Regions from separate parts of the Margalitia sp. FSL K6-0131 genome, predicted to be linked through region 3. Evidence: a T-box and tRNA genes for the amino acid it is inferred to sense, from the RefSeq annotation. Region 3 holds a T-box; the other regions hold tRNA genes.

Region 1 (9,389 bases), 2.3 Mb from region 3:
TTTTTCAGTCGATAAATCTTCTGCACGGAATGAATCGACAACAATTGGATAATCATGATTTAGTATTTTGGCTAGAGAATAAACTTTTACTAAGTGATAAATAGTTTGTTCACTACCAGAATAAACTTCTGTTTTTTTAGTAAAAATGCTATCGAACTCCAAATTACCCGAGGGATCCACCAATTTATAATTTTCATTCATTTTGCTAAGAATTGCATTTAATAGGTTATGTTGTTGCTCCTTAACAACTTCTATGTCATTTGAGGCTTCTTTCATTTGATTTTCTAATTTGTTTATATTATCTTCGATGGAATTTAATTTGTTCTCAGCATCTGAAACACTATACACATCATCTTTATATGCAATTAAAGATTCTAAAGAAATTTCTTCAACAGATAATAATTCTTTTAGTTTAGCTTGTTCACTATTAATTAATAAAGTTATACGCTCAACTTCTTCTTCATAATCATCAATTTTATTATTAATTGATTCTATGATTTGTTTTCGTATTTCCGGAGTTGATACATCAAAAGAATACATTTGCTGAGGAGATGCTTTATAGCCAATATGATTGGACCCACAGTCTAAACAAACTAACTCACCTGATTCTAAATTTCTATTTAAAGAATTTAATTCTTTAATTGTTATTTCACATTTTAATTTTCTATTTATATTTTTGTTACGATCTTTATGTAATTCCGTTAATTTATCTTTAACTTTTTCAATTTTTTCAAGATGATTTTTAAAATTAATCCTGTCATTAGCGCTACTTAAATATGAAATAGGCTTCTTCTGGGATTTCAAAATTTTTGATTGCTGTAGTATAAGTTTCTTCTCATCTTTTAAATTCGAAATCTTTCGTTTTATGTTGTTAATGTTATCAAAATCCGCAATACTATGCTTTATTCCAGCTATAGAATAAAGCATAGTATTGAAATCCTCTTTATTGTACAATCCTTTATTAGCAATATTAGAAGTATCTTTTTTATCTTGCCCTACAAAAGAAACCTGCAAGTAAAGTTCAGGGTCAACTATTCGTGTGAAATTATTCTTTGTTATTATCGGCAAATGCATTATATCTTTATGCCAATATCGCTTCAATTCCGATACATTTTCAAAAAGCAACAATGATTCATTGAATTGAATAAAAAATAAGTCCTTGTTTCTACAGATTTTATAAATGGTATTATTATGAAGAAATTCGACTACATAATAATAATTAGTGTAATTGAAGGTTGAAGGGAATACAGGATTATTGCCTAGTGCGTACATCATTCCTTGTATCAAAATAGTCTTCCCTCTATTGTTATCTTCACTAGAAATAATATTCATTTTCTCAGAAAATCTATCTTCAATAAATGCTTCTTGCTCATTGCCAATAGCAACTTTTTTTATTAACATTATTCAATACCATCCTTAATTAAAGAAATAAAATACTTTAATGAAATCACATCAAAATCGTAACATTGTTCCAATATATCGTGATCTAATTTATCATAAATAACATTTACATTGTCCGAAGGATTTTGAATTATTGTTGAATATGTATTTTCAAATAGTCTCCAAAAAGTATTAGCGTTATTTTTATTAAACAATGCTCTAGATAATGCTAATCTACTTTCTAAAATCACATCTTTTTTCCTTTCATCTGGGACACTATTTAAAATAAGATAGAATGGCAACGGAGGTCCCTTCTCAAAAAGATCTCTGTTAATAATCCGCGAAATTGTTAATAATCTAATCTCTCCAGCAGTTAAATGCCTTGAATAATTCAATGCTTCATGTGAAGTTTCAATTGTAATATTTTCCACGACGCTGGAATTTTTTTTACTTGCTTGTTTATCTCTAATTTCATTAAAAATACCATTTAATACTTCTTCATTAGGAATTAACTTTGTATGGGTTTTTATAATGGATTTCACATATTCATAGGGCTTTTTATCATCAACAACAAATTGAATTTTACTTATAAATTCATCTAGCTCTTTATCACTAATGTTCGTATTATCTATGTAAGTTTTATCATTACACTCTTCTAATAAACCCTGTTTCATCTTTTTAAGCGCTTCCGGTTGAATATTTTGAATATCAAAAACATTTTTGGTTTGGTCTACTCTTACAGTAGGTGAAACTCCACCTAAAAATAATACAAAACAATCGAAATTAAAGTCACTTCTATAATTTTTAAATAAAGTAACAAGTTCTTTCCCTAGTGTTTTAGGGGAAGAACTTTTTGCACCTTTCGACTGTATATCCCACATTTTTCTGCCAGTTCTATTCATGCCGGTTAAATCATTAAAAAAATCTACAACATAATAATAGACTTCCGGACTATCTACTCTGAAATTCATTAAGTATAAAAGTGCTTTCGTTTCATATTCAGCACCAGATGGTCTAAGTTTTTCCGAAGACTGGATCGTATATGGCATAGATAAAATCCTCTCAATTAATATATTAATTCCATTATAATACATATCTTGCCATCTTTATAGGTTCTTTGAAAATGCTGGTAATGTTCGGATGATCGAATAAAAGTGTAAGAATCCATTATTTAACCAATATAAATTGTTATAACAACATTTCCATACTCCTCTTCTCAATACTTATTACAACAAGACTTTCTCCATTTCGAACGTTGTGTAATTCCTAACTAATTTTATTTTCTAATAAGGAAAGACTGTATTAATTGCAATTGATTTAAATTTGTAAATATAAATAGAATTTGTTAATATAAATAATAGAACATATGTTTCGTAATGAAGGAGGTGAATAATATGAGCCTAACCTACACCAAGAAAATTCAAATTGAGTTCTCCAAAAATGATGAAATTATACTAGACGGACAGAGCAAAATTTGCAATTGGTTATATAATCAACTATTAGATGCTTGCCAAAAGGATTACTATGAAAATAATAATTCTTTAAAACTACTAGAAGGAAGAAACCTGCGTAATTATGGAGTCTCTCTAAAGAAAAGTCATCCATTTTTGAATTCAGTCTTTTCCTCTGTATTAAAGGAACCATCTACAAGATTGCTTAAAGCCTATAAGAGCTTTTTTAAAGGTGATTCCAGATATCCTAAACACAGAAGCTGGAAGAATAAATGGTTTAGTCTAGTTTTTGATGAACCAAACAAAGGATGGGAAATTCTAAAGGAAGGAAAAGCAGTTTCTATTTCATTAGGCAATGTACCTGGATTAGCAAAACAAAAAGGTAAAAAGAATCCTTCGATTATTGGAAAGTTGAAAGAAAAAGTAGAGTTAGGTGATGAAGAAAAATTTAAAACGTTTAGCCTTTGCAAACAACAAGGGAATAAATTCTTTGCAATTTTCACCGTAGAACGCCGCTCGAAGACAGAAATGGAATATAAAAAAACAATGTCAAAATATCGAATTCAGTGCAAACAGTCTAAAAAGTTAAATGAACCCTCACCTCAAAAACCTTCATTAATAAAACAAGAAACCAATATTCCAGATAATTTGAAATGGATTTCCTTGGATCCAAATCATAAGAATTTCTTTGTCGGTGTTGACTATGAAGGTAATTCTATTGAGTTTAAGAAACTTCTAATGATTAATTATTGGGACAAAAAAATAGATCAAATAAAAGCCAAACGAGATATTTGCAAAAAACAATACAAAATGAAAAAAGCAAATATGGAAATTCTTATACCATTCACAGTCCACGATGGAATAAATTAAACTCTGCAGTAAATAGGGCTTACAACAAACGTCGAGAACAAATTAAGACAGCGTTGTATTCTATTGCCCATGCTTTATACGATAGATACGATCTAGTTATAATTGGTGACTATACTCCAAACAATAAACATGCACCGTATAAAAATATGAAACGAAGTATGTTAAACCAAGAACAAATTGGTAAATTTCGTACTATTTTAAAATGGGTTGCAACGAAACGTGGCAAATATTTTTTAATATCCGATGAATTTAACACTACTAAAGAATGTTGTGTTTGCGGATACATGAGAAAAAGAGAGCCACAAATTCGCAGCTTTACATGTGAAAAATGTGGAACCCTTTTAATGAGAGATATTAATTCAAGTGTCAATATCGGAAAAAAGGTTGGATATAAATTAAATATTGCTTATTATAAGCATAAACTTCAAAACTTTACCTATTTAGGAAAAGCGCCATATGGAAGAAAAATATTATGGGTGAAAAATAATCTATCTTTGCCTTGCTTAGGCTAGTTAAGGTTAGATAAGTTAAAATAATCTTAACTATACTTGTAACAACATAAGTTGTTCTGCCAACAAGACCTACACACTTTTTCATAGTCTTGACTTGGAGAAAAGATTTATACTCGGGTGTGACATTTATATTCTGCTTTATACAGAAAATAAATGATGAGGAAAATCAAAGCAGTCGAACCGACACTCGTTTTATTAAAACATGTCTCGAATATAATTAAATGTTTGATTTCTAATTAATCGTATCAAAAAATAATGCAAAAGAAAAAGTCCCTGATATACATTTTATATTAAATGCATATCAGGGACTTTCACTATTATGATACCGGTGACCAGGGTCGAACTGGTACTCCCGAAGGAACACGATTTTGAGTCGTGCGCGTCTGCCAATTCCGCCACACCGGCACAATATTATGGAGGCGGCAACCGGATTCGAACCGGTGGTAAAGGTTTTGCAGACCTCTGCCTTACCACTTGGCTATGCCGCCATTTTGTTTGGAGCGGAAGACGGGATTCGAACCCGCGACCCCCACCTTGGCAAGGTGGTGTTCTACCACTGAACTACTTCCGCATAAAGCTGGGCTAGCTGGATTCGAACCAGCGAGTGACGGAGTCAAAGTCCGTTGCCTTACCGCTTGGCTATAGCCCAATAATAAAGCTAATTTAACAATTTTATGGGGCGACTAGTGGGGATCGAACCCACGTATGCCGGAGCCACAATCCGGTGCGTTAACCACTTCGCCATAGCCGCCATAATCTTATTGGCAGGGGCAGTAGGAATCGAACCCACACTGAAGGTTTTGGAGACCTTAGTTCTACCTTTAAACTATGCCCCTATGAAAATGGTGGAGGGGGACGGATTCGAACCGCCGAACCCGAAGGAGCGGATTTACAGTCCGCCGCGTTTAGCCACTTCGCTACCCCTCCGAAACCTACTGGTGCCGGCCAGAGGACTTGAACCCCCAACCTACTGATTACAAGTCAGTTGCTCTACCAATTGAGCTAGGCCGGCAATATTAAGATATAACCTGCTAATATGTTATTGCAATATACCTGTCGTCCAGCTCTCAGAAAGATTATTCAAGTAGCAGCTCGAGCTGTACGCTGAAGCAATGCTTCGAAGCATATTCGATCGTGCTCTACCAATTGAGCTAGGCCGGCATATTAAATTAAATGGTGGCTCAGGACGGAATCGAACCGCCGACACAAGGATTTTCAGTCCTTTGCTCTACCGACTGAGCTACTGAGCCTATGTACCTATTTTTTAAAAAAATGGCGGTCTGGACGGGACTCGAACCCGCGACCTCCTGCGTGACAGGCAGGCATTCTAACCAGCTGAACTACCAGACCATTATTGCGGGGGCAGGATTTGAACCTGCGACCTTCGGGTTATGAGCCCGACGAGCTACCGGACTGCTCCACCCCGCGACGATTATAAATGTTATATGGTGGAGGATGACGGGATCGAACCGCCGACCCCCTGCTTGTAAGGCAGGTGCTCTCCCAGCTGAGCTAATCCTCCGTTATTTACTTTTTATATTAATGGTGACCCGTACGGGATTCGAACCCGTGTTACCGCCGTGAAAGGGCGGTGTCTTAACCGCTTGACCAACGGGCCACATATATCTGGCGGAGAGCAAGGGATTTGAACCCTTGAGACAGGTTTTGCCCGCCTACACGATTTCCAATCGTGCTCCTTCGGCCACTCGGACAGCTCTCCGTATGGCTCCACAGGTAGGACTCGAACCTACGACCGATCGGTTAACAGCCGATAGCTCTACCACTGAGCTACTGTGGAATAATGCCAGCTTGGCGACGTCCTACTCTTGCAGGGGGAGAGCCCCCAACTACCATCGGCGCTGAGAAGCTTAACTTCCGTGTTCGGGATGGGAACGGGTGTGACCTTCTCGCAATAGCCACCAAACCATGTGACATATATTATTATATATGATTTTGGGATAATTTCAATATAAAATTGAATTTTATTCCCTCAAAACTAAATACTGTAGAAGAAGAAGTAAAGAGAATCGCTCTATTTTGGTTAAGTCCTCGATCGATTAGTATTCGTCAGCTCCATGTGTCGCCACACTTCCACCTCGAACCTATCAACCTGATCATCTTTCAGGGATCTTACTAGCTTGCGCTATGGGAAATCTCATCTTGAGGGGGGCTTCATGCTTAGATGCTTTCAGCACTTATCCCTTCCGCACATAGCTACCCAGCGATGCCTTTGGCAAGACAACTGGTACACCAGCGGTGCGTCCATCCCGGTCCTCTCGTACTAAGGACAGCTCCTCTCAAATTTCCTACGCCCACGACGGATAGGGACCGAACTGTCTCACGACGTTCTGAACCCAGCTCGCGTACCGCTTTAATGGGCGAACAGCCCAACCCTTGGGACCGACTACAGCCCCAGGATGCGATGAGCCGACATCGAGGTGCCAAACCTCCCCGTCGATGTGGACTCTTGGGGGAGATAAGCCTGTTATCCCCGGGGTAGCTTTTATCCGTTGAGCGATGGCCCTTCCATGCGGAACCACCGGATCACTAAGCCCGACTTTCGTCCCTGCTCGACTTGTAGGTCTCGCAGTCAAGCTCCCTTGTGCCTTTACACTCTACGAATGATTTCCAACCATTCTGAGGGAACCTTTGGGCGCCTCCGTTACTCTTTAGGAGGCGACCGCCCCAGTCAAACTGCCTGCCTGACACTGTCTCCCACCCCGATCAGGGGTGCGGGTTAGAATTTCAATACAGCCAGGGTAGTATCCCACCGACGCCTCCACCGAAGCTGGCGCTCCGGCTTCAAAGGCTCCTACCTATCCTGTACAAGCTGTACCAAAATTCAATATCAGGCTGCAGTAAAGCTCCACGGGGTCTTTCCGTCCTGTCGCGGGTAACCTGCATCTTCACAGGTACTATAATTTCACCGAGTCTCTCGTTGAGACAGTGCCCAGATCGTTACGCCTTTCGTGCGGGTCAGAACTTACCTGACAAGGAATTTCGCTACCTTAGGACCGTTATAGTTACGGCCGCCGTTTACTGGGGCTTCAATTCAGAGCTTCGCTTACGCTAACCCCTCCTCTTAACCTTCCAGCACCGGGCAGGCGTCAGCCCCTATACTTCGCCTTGCGGCTTCGCAGAGACCTGTGTTTTTGCTAAACAGTCGCCTGGGCCTATTCACTGCGGCTCTCTCGGGCTTGCACCCTACCAGAGCACCCCTTCTCCCGAAGTTACGGGGTCATTTTGCCGAGTTCCTTAACGAGAGTTCTCTCGCTCACCTTAGGATTCTCTCCTCGCCTACCTGTGTCGGTTTGCGGTACGGGCACCTTTCACCTCACTAGAGGATTTTCTTGGCAGTGTGGAATCAGGAACTTCGGTACTATATTTCCCTCGCTATCACAGCTCCGCCTTCACGGTTACGGGATTTGCCTCGTAACCAGCCTAACTGCTTAGACGCACATAACCAGCAGTGCGCTTACCCTATCCTCCTGCGTCCCCCCATCGTTCAAACGGTGAAGAGGTGGTACAGGAATATCAACCTGTTGTCCATCGCCTACGCCTTTCGGCCTCGGCTTAGGTCCCGACTAACCCTGAGCGGACGAGCCTTCCTCAGGAAACCTTAGGCATTCGGTGGAAGGGATTCTCACCCTTCTTTCGCTACTCATACCGGCATTCTCACTTCTAAGCGCTCCACTAGTCCTTCCGGTTTAGCTTCACCGCCCTTAGAACGCTCTCCTACCACGGACACCTGTCAGGTGTCCATCCACAGCTTCGGTGATACGTTTAGCCCCGGTACATTTTCGGCGCAGAGTCACTCGACCAGTGAGCTATTACGCACTCTTTAAATGGTGGCTGCTTCTAAGCCAACATCCTGGTTGTCTAAGCAACTCCACATCCTTTTCCACTTAACGTATACTTTGGGACCTTAGCTGGTGGTCTGGGCTGTTTCCCTTTTGACTACGGATCTTATCACTCGCAGTCTGACTCCCAAGCATAAGTATTTGGCATTCGGAGTTTGTCTGAATTCGGTAACCCGATGAGGGCCCCTAGTCCAAACAGTGCTCTACCTCCAATACTCTTCATCTTGAGGCTAGCCCTAAAGCTATTTCGGAGAGAACCAGCTATCTCCAAGTTCGATTGGAATTTCTCCGCTACCCACACCTCATCCCCGCACTTTTCAACGTGCGTGGGTTCGGGCCTCCAGTAAGTGTTACCTTACCTTCACCCTGGACATGGGTAGATCACCTGGTTTCGGGTCTACGACCTCATACTTATTCGCCCTATTCAGACTCGCTTTCGCTGCGGCTCCGCTTCATCAGCTTAACCTTGCATGAAATCGTAACTCGCCGGTTCATTCTACAAAAGGCACGCTATCACCCATTAACGGGCTCTAACTACTTGTAGGCACACGGTTTCAGGTTCTCTTTCACTCCCCTCCCGGGGTGCTTTTCACCTTTCCCTCACGGTACTGGTTCACTATCGGTCACTAGGGAGTATTTAGCCTTGGGAGATGGTCCTCCCTGCTTCCGACGGGATTTCACGTGTCCCGCCGTACTCAGGATCCACTCTGGAGGGAACGAAGTTTCAACTACAGGGTTGTTACCTTCTTTGACGGGCCTTTCCAGACCTCTTCATCTACTCCGTTCCTTTGTAACTCCGTATAGAGTGTCCTACAACCCCAAGAGGCAAGCCTCTTGGTTTGGGCTTCTTCCGTTTCGCTCGCCGCTACTCAGGAAATCGCGTTTGCTTTCTCTTCCTCCGGGTACTTAGATGTTTCAGTTCCCCGGGTCTGCCTTCATTACCCTATGTATTCAGGTAAAGATACTGCTCCATTACGAGCAGTGGGTTCCCCCATTCGGAAATCTCCGGATCAAAGCTTGCTTACAGCTCCCCGAAGCATATCGGTGTTAGTCCCGTCCTTCATCGGCTCCTAGTGCCAAGGCATCCACCGTGCGCCCTTACTAACTTAACCTATAAGGTTATTACTACTTTAAAATGGATAAATCCATAAAGTGGCGATTCTCGGTTTTACTTGGTTTCTTCTATCAGTATCTAGTTTTCAAGGAACAAAAATATTTTGAAAGGATGACCTTTCAAAACTGAACAGAACTTATAAACGTCTTCTTGTAACCACGTAAGTGGTTTTCCATTATCCTTAGAAAGGAGGTGATCCAGC
Region 2 (9,389 bases), 3.0 Mb from region 3:
AAGCAGGGGGTCGGCGGTTCGATCCCGTCATCCTCCACCAAAAAAGTTCTTGACATTCTTTGTTTAGAAGAGTAATATAGAAAAAGTCGTCACTGTTAGTGACTAAGAATTGATCTTTGAAAACTGAACAGAACGAAACGTCAATGTTTTGAAATTTATGAGCTATATCAAACACTTTTTTGGAGAGTTTGATCCTGGCTCAGGACGAACGCTGGCGGCGTGCCTAATACATGCAAGTCGAGCGGACTTTTAAAAGCTTGCTTTTAAAAGTTAGCGGCGGACGGGTGAGTAACACGTGGGTAACCTGCCTGTAAGACTGGGATAACTCCGGGAAACCGGGGCTAATACCGGATAACTTCTTTCCTCGCATGAGGAAAGATTGAAAGATGGCTTCGGCTATCACTTACAGATGGACCCGCGGCGCATTAGCTAGTTGGTGAGGTAACGGCTCACCAAGGCGACGATGCGTAGCCGACCTGAGAGGGTGATCGGCCACACTGGGACTGAGACACGGCCCAGACTCCTACGGGAGGCAGCAGTAGGGAATCTTCCGCAATGGACGAAAGTCTGACGGAGCAACGCCGCGTGAGTGATGAAGGTTTTCGGATCGTAAAACTCTGTTGTTAGGGAAGAACAAGTATCGTTCGAATAGGGCGGTACCTTGACGGTACCTAACCAGAAAGCCACGGCTAACTACGTGCCAGCAGCCGCGGTAATACGTAGGTGGCAAGCGTTGTCCGGAATTATTGGGCGTAAAGCGCGCGCAGGCGGTTTCTTAAGTCTGATGTGAAAGCCCACGGCTCAACCGTGGAGGGTCATTGGAAACTGGGAGACTTGAGTGCAGAAGAGGAGAGTGGAATTCCACGTGTAGCGGTGAAATGCGTAGAGATGTGGAGGAACACCAGTGGCGAAGGCGACTCTCTGGTCTGTAACTGACGCTGAGGCGCGAAAGCGTGGGGAGCGAACAGGATTAGATACCCTGGTAGTCCACGCCGTAAACGATGAGTGCTAAGTGTTAGAGGGTTTCCGCCCTTTAGTGCTGCAGCTAACGCATTAAGCACTCCGCCTGGGGAGTACGGCCGCAAGGCTGAAACTCAAAGGAATTGACGGGGGCCCGCACAAGCGGTGGAGCATGTGGTTTAATTCGAAGCAACGCGAAGAACCTTACCAGGTCTTGACATCCTCTGACAACCCTAGAGATAGGGCGTTCCCCTTCGGGGGACAGAGTGACAGGTGGTGCATGGTTGTCGTCAGCTCGTGTCGTGAGATGTTGGGTTAAGTCCCGCAACGAGCGCAACCCTTGACCTTAGTTGCCAGCATTCAGTTGGGCACTCTAAGGTGACTGCCGGTGACAAACCGGAGGAAGGTGGGGATGACGTCAAATCATCATGCCCCTTATGACCTGGGCTACACACGTGCTACAATGGATGGTACAAAGGGCTGCGAGACCGCGAGGTTAAGCCAATCCCATAAAACCATTCTCAGTTCGGATTGCAGGCTGCAACTCGCCTGCATGAAGCCGGAATCGCTAGTAATCGCGGATCAGCATGCCGCGGTGAATACGTTCCCGGGCCTTGTACACACCGCCCGTCACACCACGAGAGTTTGTAACACCCGAAGTCGGTGAGGTAACCTTTTGGAGCCAGCCGCCGAAGGTGGGACAGATGATTGGGGTGAAGTCGTAACAAGGTAGCCGTATCGGAAGGTGCGGCTGGATCACCTCCTTTCTAAGGATAATGGAAAACCACTTACGTGGTTATAAGAAGACGTTTATAAGTTCTGTTCAGTTTTGGATGATCAATTCATCCAGGATAATTTGTTCCTTGAAAACTAGATACTGATAGAAGAAACCAAGTAAAACCGAGAATCGCCACTTTATGGATTTCATCCATTTTAAAGTAGTAATAACCTTATAGGTTAAGTTAGTAAGGGCGCACGGTGGATGCCTTGGCACTAGGAGCCGATGAAGGACGGGACTAACACCGATATGCTTCGGGGAGCTGTAAGCAAGCTTTGATCCGGAGATTTCCGAATGGGGGAACCCACTGCTCGTAATGGAGCAGTATCTTTACCTGAATACATAGGGTAATGAAGGCAGACCCGGGGAACTGAAACATCTAAGTACCCGGAGGAAGAGAAAGCAAACGCGATTTCCTGAGTAGCGGCGAGCGAAACGGAAGAAGCCCAAACCAAGAGGCTTGCCTCTTGGGGTTGTAGGACACTCTATACGGAGTTACAAAGGAACGGAGTAGATGAAGAGGTCTGGAAAGGCCCGTCAAAGAAGGTAACAACCCTGTAGTTGAAACTTCGTTCCCTCCAGAGTGGATCCTGAGTACGGCGGGACACGTGAAATCCCGTCGGAAGCAGGGAGGACCATCTCCCAAGGCTAAATACTCCCTAGTGACCGATAGTGAACCAGTACCGTGAGGGAAAGGTGAAAAGCACCCCGGGAGGGGAGTGAAAGAGAACCTGAAACCGTGTGCCTACAAGTAGTTAGAGCCCGTTAATGGGTGATAGCGTGCCTTTTGTAGAATGAACCGGCGAGTTACGATTTCATGCAAGGTTAAGCTGATGAAGCGGAGCCGCAGCGAAAGCGAGTCTGAATAGGGCGAATAAGTATGAGGTCGTAGACCCGAAACCAGGTGATCTACCCATGTCCAGGGTGAAGGTAAGGTAACACTTACTGGAGGCCCGAACCCACGCACGTTGAAAAGTGCGGGGATGAGGTGTGGGTAGCGGAGAAATTCCAATCGAACTTGGAGATAGCTGGTTCTCTCCGAAATAGCTTTAGGGCTAGCCTCAAGATGAAGAGTATTGGAGGTAGAGCACTGTTTGGACTAGGGGCCCTCATCGGGTTACCGAATTCAGACAAACTCCGAATGCCAAATACTTATGCTTGGGAGTCAGACTGCGAGTGATAAGATCCGTAGTCAAAAGGGAAACAGCCCAGACCACCAGCTAAGGTCCCAAAGTATACGTTAAGTGGAAAAGGATGTGGAGTTGCTTAGACAACCAGGATGTTGGCTTAGAAGCAGCCACCATTTAAAGAGTGCGTAATAGCTCACTGGTCGAGTGACTCTGCGCCGAAAATGTACCGGGGCTAAACGTATCACCGAAGCTGTGGATGGACACCTGACAGGTGTCCGTGGTAGGAGAGCGTTCTAAGGGCGGTGAAGCTAGACCGGAAGGACTAGTGGAGCGCTTAGAAGTGAGAATGCCGGTATGAGTAGCGAAAGAAGGGTGAGAATCCCTTCCACCGAATGCCTAAGGTTTCCTGAGGAAGGCTCGTCCGCTCAGGGTTAGTCGGGACCTAAGCCGAGGCCGAAAGGCGTAGGCGATGGACAACAGGTTGATATTCCTGTACCACCTCTTCACCGTTTGAACGATGGGGGGACGCAGGAGGATAGGGTAAGCGCACTGCTGGTTATGTGCGTCTAAGCAGTTAGGCTGGTTACGAGGCAAATCCCGTAACCGTGAAGGCGGAGCTGTGATAGCGAGGGAAATATAGTACCGAAGTTCCTGATTCCACACTGCCAAGAAAATCCTCTAGTGAGGTGAAAGGTGCCCGTACCGCAAACCGACACAGGTAGGCGAGGAGAGAATCCTAAGGTGAGCGAGAGAACTCTCGTTAAGGAACTCGGCAAAATGACCCCGTAACTTCGGGAGAAGGGGTGCTCTGGTAGGGTGCAAGCCCGAGAGAGCCGCAGTGAATAGGCCCAGGCGACTGTTTAGCAAAAACACAGGTCTCTGCGAAGCCGCAAGGCGAAGTATAGGGGCTGACGCCTGCCCGGTGCTGGAAGGTTAAGAGGAGGGGTTAGCGTAAGCGAAGCTCTGAATTGAAGCCCCAGTAAACGGCGGCCGTAACTATAACGGTCCTAAGGTAGCGAAATTCCTTGTCAGGTAAGTTCTGACCCGCACGAAAGGCGTAACGATCTGGGCACTGTCTCAACGAGAGACTCGGTGAAATTATAGTACCTGTGAAGATGCAGGTTACCCGCGACAGGACGGAAAGACCCCGTGGAGCTTTACTGCAGCCTGATATTGAATTTTGGTACAGCTTGTACAGGATAGGTAGGAGCCTTTGAAGCCGGAGCGCCAGCTTCGGTGGAGGCGTCGGTGGGATACTACCCTGGCTGTATTGAAATTCTAACCCGCACCCCTGATCGGGGTGGGAGACAGTGTCAGGCAGGCAGTTTGACTGGGGCGGTCGCCTCCTAAAGAGTAACGGAGGCGCCCAAAGGTTCCCTCAGAATGGTTGGAAATCATTCGTAGAGTGTAAAGGCACAAGGGAGCTTGACTGCGAGACCTACAAGTCGAGCAGGGACGAAAGTCGGGCTTAGTGATCCGGTGGTTCCGCATGGAAGGGCCATCGCTCAACGGATAAAAGCTACCCCGGGGATAACAGGCTTATCTCCCCCAAGAGTCCACATCGACGGGGAGGTTTGGCACCTCGATGTCGGCTCATCGCATCCTGGGGCTGTAGTCGGTCCCAAGGGTTGGGCTGTTCGCCCATTAAAGCGGTACGCGAGCTGGGTTCAGAACGTCGTGAGACAGTTCGGTCCCTATCCGTCGTGGGCGTAGGAAATTTGAGAGGAGCTGTCCTTAGTACGAGAGGACCGGGATGGACGCACCGCTGGTGTACCAGTTGTCTTGCCAAAGGCATCGCTGGGTAGCTATGTGCGGAAGGGATAAGTGCTGAAAGCATCTAAGCATGAAGCCCCCCTCAAGATGAGATTTCCCATAGCGCAAGCTAGTAAGATCCCTGAAAGATGATCAGGTTGATAGGTTCGAGGTGGAAGTGTGGCGACACATGGAGCTGACGAATACTAATCGATCGAGGACTTAACCAAAATAGAGCGATTCTCTTTACTTCTTCTTCTACAGTATTTAGTTTTGAGGGAACAAACCTCATATAGTCTGGTAATTATGGCGAGAAGGTCACACCCGTTCCCATCCCGAACACGGAAGTTAAGCTTCTCAGCGCCGATGGTAGTTGGGGGCTCTCCCCCTGCAAGAGTAGGACGTTGCCAGGCTTACATAATGGAGGATTAGCTCAGCTGGGAGAGCACCTGCCTTACAAGCAGGGGGTCGGCGGTTCGATCCCGTCATCCTCCACCATATAAAATGCCGGCCTAGCTCAATTGGTAGAGCACGCCCGATTAAGCTTCGAAGCGATGCTTCAGCGTACCGATTGAACCACATCTTGAGTAAGCTTTCTGAAATCGGGACGACGGTTATATGCACTAACATATCAGCAGGTTTTATCTTAATAATGCCGGCCTAGCTCAATTGGTAGAGCAACTGACTTGTAATCAGTAGGTTGGGGGTTCAAGTCCTCTGGCCGGCACCATTTCCGAGCCATTAGCTCAGTCGGTAGAGCACGATCGAGTAAGCTACGAAGCGATGCATCAGCGTACAGCTTGAGCTGCTACTTGAATAGGCTTACTGAAAGCTGGACGTCGTAGATGCACTTTGGTAGAAAGCAATATAAAATCCGTTCTTATAACTAAAAATAAGAGCCATTAGCTCAGTCGGTAGAGCATCTGACTTTTAATCAGAGGGTCGAAGGTTCGAGTCCTTCATGGCTCACCATTTTTTAAAGTAAATTAACTTTCCATAACGCGGGTGTGGCGGAATTGGCAGACGCACCAGACTTAGGATCTGGCGCCGCAAGGCGTGGGGGTTCGACTCCCTTCACCCGCATTGATAAAAATTTCTGCGCGGAAGTAGTTCAGTGGTAGAACACCACCTTGCCAAGGTGGGGGTCGCGGGTTCGAATCCCGTCTTCCGCTCCAAATACCCTTTGCCGGGGTGGCGGAACTGGCAGACGCACAGGACTTAAAATCCTGCGGTAGGTGACTACCGTACCGGTTCGATTCCGGTCCTCGGCACCAAGATTTTTTGCGTAGCAAAATAATCTTCCATAATATGCGCCCATAGCTCAATTGGATAGAGCGTTTGACTACGGATCAAAAGGTTAGGGGTTCGACTCCTCTTGGGCGCGCCATAATCAATACAAACGGGAAGTAGCTCAGCTTGGTAGAGCACATGGTTTGGGACCATGGGGTCGCAGGTTCGAATCCTGTCTTCCCGACCACTTAAAAAGGGGCCTTAGCTCAGCTGGGAGAGCGCCTGCTTTGCACGCAGGAGGTCAGCGGTTCGATCCCGCTAGGCTCCATTTCAATTTTTTAAAATGGCGGTGTAGCTCAGCTGGCTAGAGCGTACGGTTCATACCCGTAAGGTCGGGGGTTCGATCCCCTCCGCCGCTATAAAAATATACTTGTGTTTAAGGACCTTTAGCTCAGCTGGTTAGAGCAGACGGCTCATAACCGTCCGGTCGTAGGTTCGAGTCCTACAAGGTCCATATTAATGGAGGAATACCCAAGTCTGGCTGAAGGGATCGGTCTTGAAAACCGACAGGCGGGTTAAACCGCGCGGGGGTTCGAATCCCTCTTCCTCCGCCATTAATAATACATTTTTATCGTCGCGGGGTGGAGCAACGAGCGTTACTTCATCGAATTATCTGCGAGTTGTACCGATTGAGCCGCATCTTGAATAGGCTTTCTGAAATCGGGACAGTCCATTGCGAATTTAGTGCATATGGAAAACTTAATAATTTTTTATCGACGCGGGGTGGAGCAGTCCGGTAGCTCGTCGGGCTCATAACCCGAAGGTCGCAGGTTCAAATCCTGCCCCCGCAATTAAAAGAGTTATTTTCAAGGAAGATTATAAGGAAGTTTATTTTCAATTCTTGAAAAAAACCTGGTCCGGTAGTTCAGCTGGTTAGAATGCCTGCCTGTCACGCAGGAGGTCGCGGGTTCGAGTCCCGTCCGGACCGCCATTTATAATATATAAAATCTGAATAGTTTTTTAATTTGGCTCAGTAGCTCAGTCGGTAGAGCACGTCCGAATAAGCTACGAAGCATTACTTCAGCGTACCAGTCGAGCTGCTACTTGCGTAATCTTTCTGAGACTGGGACGAAGCGACTACAATTTAATTTACAAATAATAAACAATTACGGCTCAGTAGCTCAGTCGGTAGAGCAAAGGACTGAAAATCCTTGTGTCGGCGGTTCGATTCCGTCCTGAGCCACCATTTAGTTAAATATGCCTGCCTAGCTCAATTGGTAGAGCACGATGAATAAACTTCGAAGCAAAAGCATCCAGCGTACAGCTTGAGCCGCTTCTTGATTAGTCTTTCTGAGAGCTGGACGACGGTTATATGCACTAACATATCAGCAGGTTATATCTTAATAATGCCGGCCTAGCTCAATTGGTAGAGCAACTGACTTGTAATCAGTAGGTTGGGGGTTCAAGTCCTCTGGCCGGCACCAGTAGGTTTCGGAGGGGTAGCGAAGTGGCTAAACGCGGCGGACTGTAAATCCGCTCCTTCGGGTTCGGCGGTTCGAATCCGTCCCCCTCCACCATTCTCATAGGGGCATAGTTTAAAGGTAGAACTAAGGTCTCCAAAACCTTCAGTGTGGGTTCGATTCCTACTGCCCCTGCCAATAAGATTATGGCGGCTATGGCGAAGTGGTTAACGCATCGGATTGTGGCTCCGACATTCGTGGGTTCGATTCCCACTAGTCGCCCCATAAAATTGTTAAATAAGATTTATTATTGGGCTATAGCCAAGCGGTAAGGCAACGGACTTTGACTCCGTCACTCGCTGGTTCGAATCCAGCTAGCCCAGCCATCCATCCATATGGCAGCATAGCCAAGTGGTAAGGCAGAGGTCTGCAAAACCTTTATCACCGGTTCAAATCCGGTTGCTGCCTCCAAATAATCTTTGCGGGTGTAGTTTAGTGGTAAAACTACAGCCTTCCAAGCTGTTGTCGTGGGTTCGATTCCCATCACCCGCTCCAAAAAATAAGGGGCCTATAGCTCAGCTGGTTAGAGCGCACGCCTGATAAGCGTGAGGTCGATGGTTCGAGTCCATTTAGGCCCACCAGAGTTTTTTGCAATAGCAAAATAACTTTCAATTATTGTTCCGCAGTAGCTCAGTGGTAGAGCTATCGGCTGTTAACCGATCGGTCGTAGGTTCGAATCCTACCTGCGGAGCCATTTTTTTGGTGGAAAACTCAAATTGATGAAGAGATGCCCGCCGCTACTTTTCATAAGTTGCAGGATTCATTAAAGCTCTCTTTCTCAGTCATTTAAAATATAATAATGCGCCTTTAGCTCAGCTGGATAGAGCAACAGCCTTCTAAGCTGTGGGTCAGAGGTTCGAATCCTCTAAGGCGCGTCCTAATAGAATGACCTAATCCTATATATTGGATTAGGTTTTTTTGGTGCGCCCAGCATGGGTGCAGTCTATAGGGTGAAAGTCCCGAACTGTGAAGGCAGAAGTAGCAGTAGCTAAACGCAAGGGTGTCTGTGGTGACGCAGAATCTGAAGGAAGCGGGCGGCAAATCTCCGGTCTGAGGGACACGAACTTCATATAAGGCTAGGTATCATTGGATGAGTTTGCCAAACAAAACGAAGTCCTTTCTGCCAAAGATGATACAGAGTAAATGAAGCAGATAGATGGGGAGAAAGACTGTACTCTTACCTGGGGAGGTCTGGCTGAAATGCCGAGCACACTCGGTAACTTACTTTGTGAAGGGTAATTGAACAGCCAGAAGTCAGCAGAGGTCATAGTACCTGACTAGCTTAAGATGGTTAGGGAAGGACTGAACATTTAAGGAGAATATACACTAGGCGTTCATTGTTTATGATGATACAGACAATCCAATTGGACTTACTTAAAGGAGGAAGTGGTGAATTCCACAGGGGACTTTAAGAGGGTGGAATAAACAATGGCACAAATAGCACGTATATTCACGTGAAAGGATGTATCGAAATGATGGAACGAATACTGTCACGGGACAATCTACTTTCGGCATTGAAACGTGTCGAAAAGAATAAGGGTAGCCATGGAGTAGATGAAATGCCTGTAAAATCCCTACGAGCGCATATTCTACAAAATTGGCAAGAAATCCGAAATTCAATAAAGGACGGAACCTATGAGCCTATGCCAGTCAGACGAGTCGAAATCCCGAAACCAAATGGCGGCGTTCGTTTATTAGGTATTCCTACCGTGACAGACCGTTTTGTCCAACAAGCGATTGCCCAAATATTAACCCCAATCTATGACCCAACCTTTTCCGAACATAGCTATGGGTTTAGACCCAGAAGAAGGGCACATGATGCCGTTAGGGAAGCAAGGCAATATATAGAAGAGGGCTACAGATGGGTAATAGATATGGACTTAGAAAAGTTCTTCGACAAGGTAAATCACGATATGCTTATGGGACTCCTAGCAAAAAGAGTCAAGGATAAGACGATTCTAAAGTTAATTAGAAAATACTTAGAGTCGGGGATTATGATAAACGGTGTGGAAACTATCA
Region 3 (9,389 bases):
CATTTAATGAACTTTTTATCGTTAAATTTACGGGATATTTATGATGCCCGCTTAAAATTAGAGGGTATCGGTTTGTTAAAAACATATGTGAAAAATATGAATGAGGATAGATTATTTATATATGAACTGCAACCACCGTTGTCCCCAGAACAATTTTTCACAGATGGAATACTTAATGTTTTTTTATTTAAACAATTAGGCAGGCAACATTTTTTAAGATTAAAGAATATGTTTACTGATCCTGCTTTAAAAAAAGCGGAGTATCAAAATATTACTCGTTCCTTTCAAGAAGTATTTATGTCAGGAAGTGAAGATCATTTTTTACATGACATAGAGGCACATGAGGGAAGTAAGATAAATGAAAATCTGCAATTTCAAACTAGAACAAGTCCAAATGAAATTAAGATAGAAGAAGTTGATTTTGATTTCGACTTGTTTTTATCAGGTTTGAAAGGTTTGATCCTTCCACAAAAAGTAATGACGGCACAAGTAAGAGATGCAATTTATAAGCTTTCGTTTTTATATCACATTAACGCAATTGATATGCAAAATATTTTTCTAAGTGCACTGAATGCTGAGCAAAATATTGACATTGATGACCTTAGGAAGGCAGCTCGGGACTGGTACCAACTGGAGCATGCGAATGATTTACCGAAGCTAGTGGATCGTATTCAGCCATTAAAGGACCGGACTAGCAGTGAATTAGGGGATACACGTGAGGAAAAGCTTATTCATTATCTTGAAACGACATCTCCCCGACAGCTGCTGATTGATATTTCGGATGGAGCGGAACCTTCTAAAGCGGACCTTCAGGCTGTGGAAGACATAATGTTTCAACAACAGCTCTCAGCAGGCGTTGTCAATGTATTAATTCAATATGTTTTATTAAAAACAGATATGAAACTCACGAAAAATTATATGGAAAAGATTGCTTCTCATTGGACAAGGAAAAAGGTGAAAACAGTAAAAGAAGCGATGGAATTAGCAAAAAATGAGCACCGTCAATATCAGCAATGGGCTGATACTAAAAGCGAGCAAAAGAATGCGCGTAAAAAGCCAATTCGTACGGAAAAGCTTCCAGAATGGTTTGTGGAAAAAGATGAAACACAACCTAAAAATAATAAATCAAATCAAACAGCAGAATCTGTAGAGGAAAAACGTCGCAGACTTGAATCCATTCAACAAAAATATAAAAAATAGGAGGTGAATGGAATGGAGAATATTAATGAAACATTAAGAAGATTATCTAATAACAGCAACTTTCAACGAACTTACAGTGAGATGAAGCAAGAAATCCTAAACCATCCTGCTGTTCGAGAATTTTTGCTTCAACATACAGGTGAGATTACAACATCCATGGTCGAAAAAAGTTTAATGAAGTTATATGAATTCATTTCGCAAACGAGGGATTGTCAAAAATGTTCTAGCCTTGAGAGTTGTGTGAACATGATGCAAGGATATGAACCAGAGCTTGTTTTAGGGAGGAACGGCATAGATATCAAATACCGTCCTTGTCTGAAAAAAAGAATGTTTGATGAACGGAAGAAGAATGAAAAATTAATTCAGAGCCTTTATGTTCCAAAGGATATTTTACATGCGTCTTTTGGTGAATTCTCTTTGGAATCAGCAGGACGACTAAATGCGTATGAATTTGCAGAACGTTTTGTCGTGGAGTATGAGGCTGGTAAAAAAATGAAAGGGTTATTTCTTTATGGCAGCTTTGGAGTTGGAAAGTCCTATTTATTAGGTGCTATTGCTAACCATTTGGCGGAAAATAAACAGGTCTCCTCTCTCCTTGTTTATGTTCCGGAATTTTTCAGGGAAATGAAGCAATCATTAGGGGATCATACGTTAAATGAAAAGTTGGAAATGGTTAAGAAAGCTCCGGTGTTAATGCTGGATGATATTGGAGCGGAAGCTATGACGAGCTGGACACGTGATGAAATTCTAGGATCCATTTTACAGTTTAGAATGCAGGAAAATCTGCCAACCTTTTTCACTTCTAATTTCGATTATTCCGGTCTTGAACATCATCTTACCTATTCACAACGAGGGGAAGAGGAAAAGATGAAGGCGGCAAGGATTATGGAAAGGATAAAGTATCTTTCAACCCCAATTTTAGTGGAGGGACCTAATTTAAGAATATAGAAGGCCATAGCAATAAGCTTGGCCTTCTTTTTTTATCCTCGACTTCTAAAATAACCATGCTCCCCATATACATATAACATGGAATTTTCCATAGCAAGGGGGGCTAAAGTTGGATTTTATTTTCAAGTATTTAGATGATGCAGTATGGCTGCATGAATATTTTATTAAAAACGATAAGGAAATATGGTTCCATGAAACAATCTTTCAAAATCAAAAACAATATTTTTTAACTATAGATCTCTCCACGATTTCATTAGAAAATATTCAAGATGGATTTATACAATTTATTATTCAAAAGAAAAGAAACGATTGGGTGAAAGATATCTTAAGAGAGTATTTCTTCTATAAAGAAGAAGAGGAGCAAAACAATATTTTAGAAATTGTAATCGACATGTTTAATGGAGATAGACCAGAACTAACTTCTATAATTGGCGGAATAAATGAAACAGAAATGATTCGTCAAGCCATCTCCGCTTTGTTAGAGCAACATGATACCGTTTCATTTGATTCTCTTACGAAATTCAGGTTGAAGGAATACTATGAACAAATTATTGTATATGTCGAACTAGCTATTGATGAATATAAGATGGAGCAAGAATACCAAGTATTTATCCAGACTCTCCGTGATTATCTACAAAATCGCGATGCAAAATTGGATGTAGTAAGAATTTATTTTGATCAATACAGTATTTTTTATAATGAACAATATCAAGAAATGACCAAAAGTGAAATTTCGAATTTGATGGATCGCAGATTATTAACCAATCATCCAATCTACATTGATTCAGTAACAATTGCTCCTTTATTATCTATTGCTCCGAAAAAAATTTATCTTTATGCTGATTCATTTGATAATGGTTTAATTCGGACGCTTCAAAACATTTTTGAAGAGAGGATCTTTCTCGCAAAAAAAGACCAGTTTTGGCAAGAAAAAAATGCCTTTTTGGGAAAGGCAGCTAATAGGTAAGGAAAAATAATTTTCATACTCTTGATTTTCCGTAAAGAAACTTCTATAATTACGTACATACGAATTAAAGCATATGAAAAGTAATGATGAGGACAAGGGTATTCCTTTACGGTTTCCAGAGAGGAAAGGCATGGTGAAAACTTTCCATCACGAAATGAATACTTACCACCTCTAAACTTCAGCTGTGAACGTTAAATGTTTAACTAGTAATAGTTGACGGGTACATTCCGTTAAAAATTTCCTAAGTCATTTTTGTTTTTTTGGAAATGAAAAATAGGGTGGAACCACGTGTAAATAATACTCGTCCCTTTCCGTAGGGACGAGTTTTTTTATTTTTTATACATATAAAGGAGTGGACATATATGTCAGATATTAAAATTACGTTTCCAGATGGCGCAGTTAAGGAATTTGCCGGCGGAACAACAACAGAAGACATCGCAGCATCCATTAGCCCTGGCTTAAAGAAAAAAGCATTAGCTGGAAAACTAAATGACAAGTTGATTGATTTGCGCACACCTATCCATGAGGATGGAACAATCGCGATTATTACACCAGATCAACCGGAAGCACTCGAAATCCTCCGTCACAGTACAGCACACTTAATGGCTCAAGCAGTTAAACGTCTGTTTGATAATGTGAAACTTGGAGTTGGACCAGTTATCGAAGGCGGCTTCTATTATGATATGGATATCGATGTTTCGATTACACCAGAAGATCTTCCGAAAATCGAAAAAGAAATGAAGAAAATTGTAAACGAAAACTTAGAAATTATTCGAAAAGAAGTTACACGTGACGAAGCGAAAGAAATTTTTGCAGGTGATGAGTATAAACAAGAATTACTTGATGCCATTCCTGCTGATGAAAAAGTAACCGTGTATGAACAAGGTGAATTCATTGATCTTTGCCGCGGGGTACATGTTCCTTCAACTGGAAAGATAAAAGAATTTAAACTACTAAGTATCGCCGGGGCATATTGGCGCGGAAATAGCGACAATAAAATGCTTCAACGTATTTACGGAACTGCCTTTTTCAAAAAAGAAGAACTGGATGAACACCTTCGTTTATTAGAAGAAGCTAAAGAAAGAGATCACCGTAAAATCGGGAAAGAATTAAGTTTATTTATGACATCTCAAAAAGTTGGACAAGGCTTGCCATTATGGCTGCCAAAAGGTGCAACCATTAGACGTGTTGTGGAACGCTATATCGTCGATAAGGAAGTAAGTCTAGGATACGACCACGTCTATACACCAATTATGGGTAGCGTGGACCTTTATAAAACTAGCGGACATTGGGATCATTATCACGAGGATATGTTCCCCGTAATGGAAATGGATAATGAAGAGCTTGTTCTTCGCCCGATGAACTGTCCTCATCATATGATGGTATTCAAAAATGGCATCCACAGCTATCGTGAATTGCCAATCAGAATTGCAGAGCTAGGAACGATGCATCGCTATGAAATGTCTGGTGCTTTATCAGGGCTTCAAAGGGTACGCGGGATGACTTTAAATGATGCCCATATATTTGTTCGTCCAGATCAAATTCGCGATGAATTTAAACGAGTAGTGGAATTAATTATTGAAGTATACAAAGACTTTAATATTACTGATTATTCCTTCCGACTTTCTTATCGTGATCCGGAAGATAAGGAAAAATATTTTGATGATGATGAAATGTGGAACAAAGCACAATCTATGTTAAAGGATGCAATGGACGATTTAGGCCTAGATTATTTTGAAGCAGAAGGAGAAGCTGCCTTCTATGGTCCGAAGCTAGATGTGCAAGTTCGTACTGCATTAGGAAAAGATGAAACATTATCAACAGTGCAGCTTGATTTCTTACTTCCTGAAAGATTTGATTTAAACTATATAGGTGAAGATGGTAAGCCTCATCGCCCTGTTGTTATCCACCGTGGTGTTGTATCTACAATGGAACGCTTTGTTGCTTATCTAATTGAGGAATATAAAGGAGCGTTCCCAACTTGGTTGGCTCCAGTTCAAGCAACTGTCATCCCTGTTTCACCTGATGTACATCTTGATTACGCTAAACAAGTTAAAGAACAACTTAAAGCAGCTGGATTTAGGGTTGAATTAGATTTGCGCGATGAGAAAATGGGTTATAAAATCCGTGAAGCACAAATGCAAAAAATCCCATACATGCTTGTCGTAGGGGATAATGAAGTAAAAGACAATGCTGTTAATGTTCGTAAATATGGGGAACAAAAATCAGAAACAATCCCATTTGCACAATTTATGGAAAACTTAAAAGCAGAAGTTCAAGAGAAAAAATAAAAATTTCATTGCACCATAATTAAAACTTTGATAATATAAATGATGTTGTTTTAAATATAATAAAAATAGCAACAAGCCATTTGACATCGATTATAATTATATGATATATTATCTAAGGTAAATTGAATATTAGTTTGAGGAAAAGAAGGAGCACCCGCTTCTCGCCTGATTGACGCTTATATTGCAGTTGGCAGGTTTCGAAATTCATCACATTCAAAAACTATTCATACGTGAATGTAAGTGCGGGTCGTCTTTCCCGCACTTTTTATTTTGTTATGAAACCTAGCATTATAAAGTTCCAATGACGGCGAAATTCTTAACCCAAACCATTTATTCTAAGCTTGCCTTGGCTTCCAGGAAGCAAAAGACGAGCTATAGTTACTCTTTTGTAATCATAGATTTCTGATTGCTCGATTAAACCTTGGAGGTGGCTAACTATTAGCAAAGATATGATGGTTAATGATGGCATTCGTGCACGTGAAGTGCGTCTAATTGGTCAAAACGGAGAACAGCTAGGTGTTAAGTCCCGTAATGAGGCAATTGAAATTGCTTCGAGGGTAAACCTTGACCTTGTTCTAGTTGCGCCAAATGCAAAACCGCCAGTAGCTCGTATTATGGACTACGGTAAATATCGTTTTGAACAGCAAAAGAAAGAAAAAGAAGCACGTAAAAATCAAAAAGTCATCAGTATTAAAGAGGTTCGTTTGAGCCCTACCATTGAAGAACATGATTTTAATACAAAGCTTCGCAATGCCCTTAAGTTTCTTGAAAAGGGAGATAAAGTAAAAGCAAGCATTCGTTTCAAAGGCCGTGCGATTACACATAAAGAAATTGGTCAGCGAGTTCTTGATCGTTTCGCCGAAGCTTGTGCTGAGGTAAGTACAGTGGAATCAAAGCCAAAAATGGACGGACGCAGTATGTTTTTAGTTCTTGCACCAAAAACTGAAAAGTAATGTTATGAGGAGGAAAATCCTATGCCAAAAATGAAAACTCACCGTGGCTCAGCAAAGCGTTTTAAGAGAACAGGTTCTGGCAAACTTAAACGTTCTCATGCTTACAGAAGCCATATGTTTGCCAATAAAACAGTAAAACAAAAACGTAAGCTACGTAAATCAACTGTAGTTTCTAAAGGTGATTTCAGACGCATTCGTCACATGCTTTCTAATATTTAATCGTTCGTAATTGAAATAGGAGGGAAATATTATGCCACGTGTAAAAGGCGGAACAGTTACCCGCAGACGTCGTAAAAAAGTTCTTAAACTAGCAAAAGGTTATTTCGGTTCAAAACATACATTATTTAAAGTTGCAAACCAACAAGTAATGAAATCCTATATGTATGCTTATCGTGACCGTCGTCAGAAAAAACGCGACTTCCGTAAGCTATGGATTACTCGTATCAATGCAGCTGCACGTATTAACGGTCTTTCTTACAGCCGTTTAATGCACGGACTTAAGCTTGCTGGTATCGAAGTAAACCGCAAAATGCTTTCTGATCTTGCTATCCATGATGAAAAAGCATTTGCAGAACTTGCAAACCAAGCTAAAGCTCAATTTTCTAAATAAGAAAATTTATAAAGCCATTCTCGAAGAATTTTGAGAATGGCTTTTTACATAATAGGAGGTAGAAGGTTGTTAAGTAAATTTATCATTGGTTATTTTATAATCATCAATTTAGTTGGGATTATTATCATGGGAGTAGATAAAAATTATGCAAGAAAACATAAATGGAGAATCCCGGAAAGAACGCTTTGGAAAATTGCCATTATTGGGGGAGCATGTGGAACGACCATAGGAATGAAGATATTTCACCATAAAACGCAGCATCCAAATTTTAAAGTGGGATTTCCGATTTTAGCACTGCTGGATCTAGTCCTTTTCTACTTCATTTTGCATATTTGAGTAATAACCATCCGGTTTGTTCAATATGTATAAGTATGATTCTTCATCATAGACAAAACATCAAAGGCGGGTGAGAATGTGAATGATCAACTATTGATCTTATTTTCATTTGTTGAAAGTAGTGCCATTTTAGCCCCATTCCTCTTTATCTTATTTCACTTACTAAGGCAATTTTTGTTTATACCAGTAGCGGTTGTGTGCATGGCAGGAGGAATACTGTTTGGAAGCTTACTCGGAATTATCTATTCTTTAATTGGGTTACTGTTGCTGTCTGTTATCAGTTATTTTTGGATTAAAAAAATGCCGCGCACCTATGAAAAATTTGTGAGAATTAAACAAAAATGGTTCGGGCAGCGTGCAAAGTTAACGGTTGGCCAAATCGCTATCTTAAGACTCATACCATTTATCCACTATCAGCTTTTAACGATTTGTTTAATAGAAAGAAGCACGAATTTTCGAGAGTACATGAGAGGCTCCATTATAACAAATCTTCCTTTAGTCTTTTTCTACACAGTATTCGGGCAATTTATTTCCCGTTTTACACCAGGTATGATTATCATGATTTTGCTTGCTCTTTCGATATTGTTTTATATTTTAAGAGAAAAAGTGGTTGTCATGAAGTGGCGTGAATTTTTTAACGGTACATCATGATAACATAAAAATAGCCCATTAAAGGGCATTTTTTATTTTTGGCTACATATGCGGATTTTTTGAATTATGATTAATGTCGTGTAACAATCTAATGATTTGTTCATTTTGTTCCACTTGTCTTCCGGAATTAATTTTAATTTCATGTACCCAAATAAGTAAAATAATGATAATAACTAGCGGTATTAAACTATACAATAAAAATGGAAATAAGCCAAGTAAGGTCATGTATATTATCCCCCTATTCTTTTAATGATATCTATTACATTACGATTTATAATGAGATTTGTTTCGTTTTTATCCCAATCTCGGAGCAAAATTCCTGTAAAAGGTACATTATTTTAGAAGGATTTGCAGACGGAGTGCATTTTATTTTATCAATCAGGATTGAATTAAATTACATTACATGTATATGACCTAGCCGGTAAGCTAAAAATAACGAAATTAGAAGCAATTTTTTGTAATTAGGGATGAATCTCATATTTAACATGGTAGAAGTCCAACAAGCCTATATAGCAAAAAATTAGGTGAATGAAGGAAGGGTATTAATAGCAGAATTTTTGTACATTTTCGCTTTTTCTATTATAATGGAATAGGTACATATTATTAATTCGGAGGTCATAATATTGGCTAAATTAGATGAAACATTAACGATGCTGAAGGACCTGACAGATGCAAAAGGGATTCCAGGAAATGAACGTGAAGTTCACGATGTAATGAAAAAATACATAGAACCATTTGCTGATGAAGTGACATCTGATGGTTTAGGCAGTTTAATTGCGAAAAAAGTAGGCGACGAAAATGGTCCTAAGATCATGGTAGCTGGCCATTTAGATGAGGTAGGCTTCATGGTGACAAAAATTGATGACAAAGGCTTTATTCGTTTTCAAACGGTTGGCGGTTGGTGGTCACAAGTCATGCTTGCTCAACGAGTAACGATTGTCACAAGAAAAGGCGATATTACAGGTATTATCGGCTCTAAACCGCCACATGTATTATCACCTGAAGTCCGTAAAAAGCCATATGAAATCAAAGATATGTTCATTGATATTGGCGCATCCAGCAAAGAAGAAGCACTTGAGTGGGGCGTTTTGCCAGGGGACATGGTCGTTCCGTATTTCGAATTTACTGTCATGAACAATGAAAAAATGCTATTAGCAAAAGCATGGGATAACCGCATCGGCTGTGCCATTGCCATCGATGTTCTTAAAAACTTGAAAAATGAAAATCATCCAAACGTAGTTTATGGAGTAGGAAATGTTCAAGAAGAAGTAGGACTTCGCGGAGCTAAGACAGCTGCAAATGTAATTAAGCCGGATATCGGTTTTGGTGTAGACGTAGGTATCGCTGGTGATACACCGGGACTTTCTGAAAAAGAAGCAATGAGTAAAATGGGGGAAGGTCCGCAAATCATCCTTTATGATGCGTCAATGGTA

What was found. A T-box is a leader RNA that pairs with one kind of tRNA and senses whether it is charged. The one in region 3 lies ahead of thrS (threonine--tRNA ligase), so its partner is inferred to be a tRNA-Thr.
Region 1: it has a tRNA-Thr gene. The T-box ahead of thrS (threonine--tRNA ligase) is inferred to sense a tRNA for this amino acid. The anticodon was not compared.
Region 2: it has a tRNA-Thr gene. The T-box ahead of thrS (threonine--tRNA ligase) is inferred to sense a tRNA for this amino acid. The anticodon was not compared.

The regions. Positions count from the first base shown of each region.
Region 1 covers NZ_JBBOZS010000001.1:4,159,367-4,168,755, forward strand. The annotation lists gene NSQ59_RS20325 (hypothetical protein) at 1-1,401, opposite strand, end outside; gene NSQ59_RS20330 (hypothetical protein) at 1,401-2,429, opposite strand; gene NSQ59_RS20335 (hypothetical protein) at 2,775-3,701, shown strand; gene NSQ59_RS20340 (transposase) at 3,623-4,213, shown strand; tRNA gene NSQ59_RS20345 (tRNA-Leu) at 4,537-4,618, opposite strand; tRNA gene NSQ59_RS20350 (tRNA-Cys) at 4,628-4,701, opposite strand; tRNA gene NSQ59_RS20355 (tRNA-Gly) at 4,710-4,784, opposite strand; tRNA gene NSQ59_RS20360 (tRNA-Gln) at 4,791-4,862, opposite strand; tRNA gene NSQ59_RS20365 (tRNA-His) at 4,889-4,964, opposite strand; tRNA gene NSQ59_RS20370 (tRNA-Trp) at 4,976-5,049, opposite strand; tRNA gene NSQ59_RS20375 (tRNA-Tyr) at 5,057-5,140, opposite strand; tRNA gene NSQ59_RS20380 (tRNA-Thr) at 5,150-5,225, opposite strand; tRNA gene NSQ59_RS20385 (tRNA-Phe) at 5,388-5,463, opposite strand; tRNA gene NSQ59_RS20390 (tRNA-Asp) at 5,487-5,563, opposite strand; tRNA gene NSQ59_RS20395 (tRNA-Met) at 5,568-5,641, opposite strand; tRNA gene NSQ59_RS20400 (tRNA-Val) at 5,660-5,735, opposite strand; tRNA gene NSQ59_RS20405 (tRNA-Glu) at 5,757-5,831, opposite strand; tRNA gene NSQ59_RS20410 (tRNA-Ser) at 5,841-5,933, opposite strand; tRNA gene NSQ59_RS20415 (tRNA-Asn) at 5,937-6,011, opposite strand; rRNA gene rrf (5S ribosomal RNA) at 6,021-6,137, opposite strand; rRNA gene NSQ59_RS20425 (23S ribosomal RNA) at 6,251-9,185, opposite strand; rRNA gene NSQ59_RS20430 (16S ribosomal RNA) at 9,373-9,389, opposite strand, start outside.
Region 2 covers NZ_JBBOZS010000001.1:4,882,676-4,892,064, reverse strand. The annotation lists tRNA gene NSQ59_RS24015 (tRNA-Val) at 1-40, shown strand, start outside; rRNA gene NSQ59_RS24010 (16S ribosomal RNA) at 177-1,727, shown strand; rRNA gene NSQ59_RS24005 (23S ribosomal RNA) at 1,916-4,850, shown strand; rRNA gene rrf (5S ribosomal RNA) at 4,917-5,033, shown strand; tRNA gene NSQ59_RS23995 (tRNA-Val) at 5,043-5,118, shown strand; tRNA gene NSQ59_RS23990 (tRNA-Thr) at 5,275-5,350, shown strand; tRNA gene NSQ59_RS23985 (tRNA-Lys) at 5,517-5,592, shown strand; tRNA gene NSQ59_RS23980 (tRNA-Leu) at 5,622-5,703, shown strand; tRNA gene NSQ59_RS23975 (tRNA-Gly) at 5,721-5,795, shown strand; tRNA gene NSQ59_RS23970 (tRNA-Leu) at 5,806-5,894, shown strand; tRNA gene NSQ59_RS23965 (tRNA-Arg) at 5,931-6,007, shown strand; tRNA gene NSQ59_RS23960 (tRNA-Pro) at 6,021-6,097, shown strand; tRNA gene NSQ59_RS23955 (tRNA-Ala) at 6,106-6,178, shown strand; tRNA gene NSQ59_RS23950 (tRNA-Met) at 6,196-6,269, shown strand; tRNA gene NSQ59_RS23945 (tRNA-Ile) at 6,291-6,364, shown strand; tRNA gene NSQ59_RS23940 (tRNA-Ser) at 6,372-6,464, shown strand; tRNA gene NSQ59_RS23935 (tRNA-Met) at 6,628-6,701, shown strand; tRNA gene NSQ59_RS23930 (tRNA-Asp) at 6,765-6,841, shown strand; tRNA gene NSQ59_RS23925 (tRNA-Phe) at 7,021-7,096, shown strand; tRNA gene NSQ59_RS23920 (tRNA-Thr) at 7,259-7,334, shown strand; tRNA gene NSQ59_RS23915 (tRNA-Tyr) at 7,344-7,427, shown strand; tRNA gene NSQ59_RS23910 (tRNA-Trp) at 7,435-7,508, shown strand; tRNA gene NSQ59_RS23905 (tRNA-His) at 7,520-7,595, shown strand; tRNA gene NSQ59_RS23900 (tRNA-Gln) at 7,622-7,696, shown strand; tRNA gene NSQ59_RS23895 (tRNA-Cys) at 7,708-7,781, shown strand; tRNA gene NSQ59_RS23890 (tRNA-Gly) at 7,792-7,865, shown strand; tRNA gene NSQ59_RS23885 (tRNA-Ile) at 7,875-7,951, shown strand; tRNA gene NSQ59_RS23880 (tRNA-Asn) at 7,990-8,064, shown strand; tRNA gene NSQ59_RS23875 (tRNA-Arg) at 8,172-8,245, shown strand; gene ltrA (group II intron reverse transcriptase/maturase) at 8,843-9,389, shown strand, end outside.
Region 3 covers NZ_JBBOZS010000001.1:1,869,645-1,879,033, forward strand. The annotation lists gene NSQ59_RS09045 (replication initiation and membrane attachment family protein) at 1-1,200, shown strand, start outside; gene dnaI (primosomal protein DnaI) at 1,213-2,148, shown strand; gene NSQ59_RS09055 (putative sporulation protein YtxC) at 2,258-3,115, shown strand; T-box leader at 3,190-3,427, shown strand; gene thrS (threonine--tRNA ligase) at 3,478-5,406, shown strand; ribosomal protein L20 leader region at 5,543-5,680, shown strand; gene infC (translation initiation factor IF-3) at 5,856-6,359, shown strand; gene rpmI (50S ribosomal protein L35) at 6,381-6,578, shown strand; gene rplT (50S ribosomal protein L20) at 6,610-6,969, shown strand; gene NSQ59_RS09080 (DUF1294 domain-containing protein) at 7,036-7,305, shown strand; gene NSQ59_RS09085 (TVP38/TMEM64 family protein) at 7,384-7,956, shown strand; gene NSQ59_RS09090 (hypothetical protein) at 7,999-8,181, opposite strand; gene NSQ59_RS09095 (M42 family metallopeptidase) at 8,580-9,389, shown strand, end outside.